DNA from 2 places in the Rahnella sp. JUb53 genome. Region 2 is predicted to be linked to the other one. Evidence: predicted binding sites of a transcription regulator. Region 2 holds the regulator's gene; the other holds the start of a gene.
The links. Region 2 encodes Fur, which represses iron uptake genes when iron is present. Its sites were predicted from a motif close to ATAATAATGAGAACNACTATCAA; they were not measured.

Region 1 (3,147 bases), on a different contig from region 2:
TGTTTGTCTGCTTTCACCGACAGGAAGATCGGTTTCTCAGGACGCGGCTGCTGTTTCGCCGTAGAGGCGGGTAAATCAACCCGCACATCTACGGTCGCCAGCGGTGCGGCCACCATGAAGATGATCAGCAATACCAGCATGACGTCGATGAAAGGCGTGACGTTGATGTCATGCATTTCACCGCTTTCGTCGATATCGTCGTTTAACCGAATAGCCATAATCTGTTCTTACCCTACGCGTAACTGACCTGTCTGACCGCGTGGCGCATCGCCTTTGCTGGCAGCCAGATCCAAATCACGACCCTGCAACAGAATAATCTGCGCCGCCACATCGCCAACCTGATGACGGTAAGAGGTAATGGTACGGGCGAAAATGTTGTAGATAACCACGGCAGGGATCGCGGCAACCAGACCGACAGCCGTTGCCAGTAAAGCTTCTGCAATGCCCGGCGCTACAACGGCCAGGTTAGTGGTCTGCGTTTGCGCGATACCGATGAAGCTGTTCATGATGCCCCACACAGTACCGAACAGGCCGACGAACGGAGAGATTGCCCCGATAGTCGCCAGAATACCGTTGCCACGGCCCATGTAACGGCCGGCTGCGCTGACGCGACGCTCAAGGCGGAAACCGGTACGTTCTTTGATGCCGTTGTTGTCGGTGGAACCTGCTGACAGCTCGAGTTCATTCTGTGCGTCACGGATCATCTGCGCGCTGATGCTGCTGGCGGCGAAGCTTTCGGCTTGCTCAGCGGCTTCGTCCAGAGTACGGACAGAAGACAGCGCATCAAACTCGCGGCGCATACGGCGTTTGCCAGTGAACACTTCAGCACCTTTGCTGAACAGCAACGCCCAGGTGACGACAGAGGCCAGCAGCAGGCCAATCATGACGGTTTTCACCACCGCATCGGCGTGGTGATACATGCCCATAACAGACAAATCGGTAGGAATGACAGGCGTCGCTTCGGACGGCGTCGGTTGCATCACCGGTGCTGGCGTTGCATCACTGTTCGCCGGTGCAGGGGCATCCGCCGCTGCCGGTTGAGTTGTTGCAGAATTGACGGCTTGTCCAGCCGGCGTCGCAGGTGCAGCCATCGCGTTGCCACTTAAGCCAGCAACCAACATCAACGACATCAGTAATGAGGTCGCCTCTTTCATCTTATTGCGAGCCGTTTTCACGCGTCGCCTCCAGCCAGAATCAGTGTGTAGAAGGAATGAATAACGCCGAATGATATCAAAGAAAAAGGCCTAATTGATAGTCGTTCTCATTATTATTTACATTGTCGCGCCTGCAGGCTGGCGTGTCATTGACAGACGACAAGGTTTTTCGTGTTTGCACAAGGGATGAACAATTTAATCTGCGTCACACTTTCCAAAAGAATTACGCGGTAAATCAATCATCTGAGCTTCAACATCTAAGTCAAAACAATGTTTTAAATATTAAGTAACACCTTTTTACATTTGTTGCGAGTTTGTGATAATGCTCAAATACCGCACAGTAAAAAATAGGATAAGGTGCTTACTCAGGCGAAGACCGCATACCGGCAATGCTTGTATCCCTATAATTTAAAAGCTTATTTACACATTTTTCATAATGAACAGGCCGGACCTTCCGTTGGCTCTGATCAACACTTGCTCTCATTTATCTTTCCCTTACTGAGTACCCTGGAGACAAACTGATGAAAATGCAAAAAGCACTTCTCAGCCTTTGCCTGAGTTCCGCGACCCTCTTATTTACCGCGGGTGTATCCGCACAAACGCTGAAGGCCGCCGATGTGCATCCGCAAGGCTATCCGAACGTCGTCGCCGTTCAGCACATGGGCGAAAAGCTGCAAAAGCAAACGGACGGACGCCTCGAAATCAAAACGTTCCCGGGCGGTGTTCTGGGGGATGAAAAGCAGGAAATTGAACAGGCACAGCTTGGCGCGCTGGATATTATCCGCGTATCGATGACGCCGGTTGCCTCGATTTTACCGGAGATAAACGTCTTCACCCTGCCCTATATATTCCGCGATGAAGACCACATGCACAAAGTGCTCGACGGTCAGATTGGCAAAGAAATCGGCGACAAAATCACCAACAACCCGAACTCCCGTCTGGTGTTCCTCGGCTGGATGGACGGCGGCACGCGTAACCTGATCACCAAAGAGCCGGTGGTGAAACCAGAAGATTTGCACGGCATGAAAATCCGCGTACAAGGCAGTCCGATTGCGCTGGCGACGCTGAAAGCCATGGGCGCAAACCCGGTGGCGATGGGCGTCAGTGAAGTGTTCAGCGGCATGCAGACCGGGGTTATCGACGGCACCGAAAACAACCCGCCGACGTTTGTCGCCCACAACTATCTGCCGGTGGTAAAAAACTACACCTACAGCCGTCACTTCATCATTCCGGAGCTGTTCCTGTATTCAAAAGTGAAATGGGACAAACTGAAACCGGAAGACCAGCAGTTAATCCTCAAGCTGGCGAAAGAAGCACAGGACGAGCAACGCGAACTGTGGAAAGCCTATAACGAGAAAGCGCTGGCAACGATGAAAGCAGGCGGCGTGAAATTCTATGAGATCGACCCTGCGACTTATGTCAAAGCCACGCAATCCGTGCGCGATGAATTCGGCAAAGACCATCAGGAACTGATGCAGCAAATCGCTGACGTTCAGTAAACCCTGACTCCGGCAGCCTGCGGGCTGCCTCTTTATGATCTTTCGCCGGGGGATTTATGGTCTCGAGTTATCACACCCTGATGGACATTCTTTACCGCTGCGCGATGTGGCTCGCCGGTATTGCGTTACTGCTGATGGTCGCGGTGATCCCGATTGGGATCTTCGCCCGCTACGTGATGAACAGCGCCCTGTCGTGGCCGGAGCCGATTGCGATTATGTGCATGGTGACGTTCACCTTTATCGGTGCCGCCGTCAGTTACCGCGCCGGTTCGCACATTGTGGTGGCGATGGTCACCGACCGTCTGCCGCCTGCGCTGAAAAAATTCTCCGCCCTGCTGGCTGACCTGATGATGCTGGCGATCAGCGTGTTTATTTTCTGGTACAGCCTGCAATTGTGCAGCGAACTCTGGCAACAGCCGGTGGCGGAAATCCCGCTGCTGACCGCCGGACAAACCTATCTGCCGCTGCCCATAGGTTCTGCGCTGACGCTGTTA
Region 2 (3,147 bases):
TGACGGGTCAGCCTGAAGCTGTGCAACCGCACGACTCAGACGCGTCACGGTACGGAAATACTGATCATTGCCTTTGCTGATCAGCGTCATGTTGTTGACCAGTTCGGTACTGTTCCTGGTATTTTGCGTTAATGTGCCAAGTGATGTGACGGTATAAAGGGAAACACCAGCCCACATCACGCAGAAGATGCCAAGAATGGTTAATAAAGCGGCCCTGATGGTAATATTTTTTAAAAACTGCACGATATGCCTATCTCGAAACAGGACTGTTTCTGGTCTGAGGATTGACGGGGATGCGGAGAATCAAAACAGGTAACCAGCAGGCTTACGCCCCCGGACATGTTTGAACACCTCTCCGGGCATCGATTTCTTTATTATGTTGAGATTGCTCTCGCATCATCTATCGGCGGGACATGCATAAACTTAAGGAATGAGCCGGTATATTTCTTCACTTTGCTTATGACCTCAGGAACCCTGTGGTTGATAAGCACACGATGGCGATAACACTTTAAAATATTGCCCGATAAACTTATTCCCCAGTTAAGAAGGCGAGCAGAAGCATATTCTCCGCCTCGCGAGTTTGGTATCATCTTCGCTATTATTGCCTGCAATGCAGGGCACTTCATTTAGAACAAGAGGTTAGATAATCTTATGGCCGTTGTAGGTATCTTCTTTGGATCCGATACAGGTAACACCGAAAACATCGCTAAAATGATCCAGAAACAATTGGGTAAAGATGTGGCTGAGGTGCATGACATTGCGAAGAGCAGCAAAGAGGATCTGGAAAAATTCGATATTTTGCTGATCGGAATTCCAACCTGGTATTACGGTGAAGCGCAGTGTGACTGGGATGACTTTTTCCCGTCGCTCGAAGAGATAGATTTCGAAGGTAAGCTGGTTGCCCTGTTTGGCTGCGGCGATCAGGAAGACTATGCCGAGTATTTCTGCGATGCACTGGGTACCGTGCGCGATATCATTGAGCCACGCGGCGCAGTGATTGTCGGACACTGGCCAACTGAAGGTTACCACTTTGAAGCATCCAAAGGCCTGGCAGATGATAAGCACTTCATCGGACTGGCAATTGACGAAGACCGTCAGCCGGAACTGACCGCTGAACGTGTTGATGCGTGGGTGAAACAGATCACAGAAGAACTCAGCCTTTCAGAAATTATCGGCTAAAACCCTGTTGGCCCTGAGGATTTATTCTACAATTGAAGGGCCAAACTATTACTGAAATTAACAATTTAACCGCTACAAAATTGTAACTTTTGGTCGTATCAAGGTACACTGAGTTCATCTGTTTTTTCTATCGATCAAGTCGTTGCATTATTAATGTGACAGGCAATTTGTGATCTTTATTAACAGGCTGTCGTTTACGAGAATGGGCACACTTCCCTTAAACGAAGAACAGTAAACGAACAATTTTGTGCCGCCGATGCCACAGGCTGCATGCCTCAACTTGATTAGCACATAGTAACAGGACTGAATCCGCATGACTGACAACAACACCGCACTGAAGAAAGCCGGCTTAAAAGTCACGCTTCCGCGCCTCAAAATCCTGGAAGTGCTGCAAGCGCCGGAAGGTCATCACGTTAGTGCGGAAGATCTGTACAAGCAACTGATTGATATGGGCGAAGAAATTGGTCTGGCCACGGTTTACCGTGTTCTGAACCAGTTTGATGATGCTGGTATCGTCACCCGTCATAACTTCGAAGGCGGCAAGTCCGTATTCGAACTGACTCAGCAACATCACCACGATCACCTGATCTGCCTGGATTGCGGTCGTGTGATTGAATTCCGTGACGAATATATTGAAGGTCGTCAGCGTGAGATTGCTAAAAAACATGGCATCAAACTGACCAACCACAGTCTGTACCTGTACGGTCACTGTGAAGCAGGCGACTGCCGTGAAGATGAATCTTTGCACAATGACAAACCTGCGCATTAATTTGCACAGCTTCGATTGTCGCAAATACTCTAAATAAACTAACCGCTGGAAAGCGGTTTTTTTATGTCTGCGTTTCACCCCGAACACAGACGCCGCTTACCGACGTAGAAAACCCCGGCAAGCCGGGGTTTCGCTTTTGATAATGATGATTTTGCCAGCTAAGGCTTTTACAAAAATCTGCTATTAGTTCGCCATTACAGGCGCGTTATTGGATGTGATTTCCTGCCAGATTTTACCGCAATCCGCCGCATATGCCTGACCATCACCGGTTTTGCGCGCCGTCAGACAGCGCTGGTAATCCAGCACGCGTACTGTTTCCTGTTCCGCAAATTTTTGGTGTTCTTTTTCCTGTTTCAGCTTGTTCAGCAACACCTGACAAGTCGCCAGTTTGTCCGGATTACCTTCTGAAGAATTAATACACGCGCGGTAGTCTTCACGCATTTGCGAAATCTGTGCCTGATCGGCGGTAGGCGCACAACCTGCCAGCAGAACAACAGATACCGCCATCATCAGTAATTTATTCATCGACATAACGACCTCAGAAAATAGTGAATGGAGCAATAACGATGAATTTCACGTCTTTTTCATCCTGGAATATGTTGCCGTAACCCCCGCCCCAGCTCGGAATATCCGAGTGGTTGTCGTACTGGGTGTAATGCAGTTTGAACAATGTCCCCTTAGCGCGGCCTTCCTGAATGGTGTAAAGCGCATCCAGGCTCCAGGCGGTCTCTTTCAGACGCTGGCTCTGGTCATAAGCGGCATTGGTACTCGGTTTGGCGTCCCACGCGTAAACGTAAGAACCCCCGACGGCAAAGCCCGGCAGATCCCATTTCGCCAGATCGTAAAGTACGCCGGCGTACACCGCTTTCTCGCCGTTGGCGTTGAAGTCCGAACGGTTATCCCACCACACGTCAAGACGACCGTTGGAGGAGGAATACGTCGGGGTCATACGTTGCAGGAAGTAGCCCTGATTACCTTCCGCTTTGACCATCGTACCTTCCAGCCGCCAGTTAAACTGACCGGTGGTGTAACCGAAAGTCAGCGCCTGCAACCAGGCCATCCCGTCATACAAGCTGTTCGGATCGTTCTTATTGCTGATGCGATCTTCCGCACCGTAGAACTGGTAGCTGGTGGTCAGCGGATTGCCCATCAGATCGATTTTGTAAGACGCTTTGGCAAAATACTGATCGACGTAACTT

Region 1: a site for Fur is predicted at 1,249-1,271, ahead of exbB (tol-pal system-associated acyl-CoA thioesterase). Genes of this name have one in related genera too.

What each region holds. Positions count from the first base shown of each region.
Region 1 is NZ_SLYT01000005.1:228,287-231,433, reverse strand. Features, by position in the region: gene exbD (TonB system transport protein ExbD) at 1-218, opposite strand, end outside; gene exbB (tol-pal system-associated acyl-CoA thioesterase) at 228-1,154, opposite strand; gene EC840_RS14155 (TRAP transporter substrate-binding protein) at 1,676-2,653, shown strand; gene EC840_RS14150 (TRAP transporter small permease) at 2,710-3,147, shown strand, end outside.
Region 2 is NZ_SLYT01000003.1:516,345-519,491, reverse strand. Features, by position in the region: gene EC840_RS10180 (methyl-accepting chemotaxis protein) at 1-243, opposite strand, end outside; gene fldA (flavodoxin FldA) at 652-1,179, shown strand; gene fur (ferric iron uptake transcriptional regulator) at 1,493-1,948, shown strand; gene chiQ (ChiQ/YbfN family lipoprotein) at 2,132-2,473, opposite strand; gene EC840_RS10160 (OprD family outer membrane porin) at 2,487-3,147, opposite strand, start outside.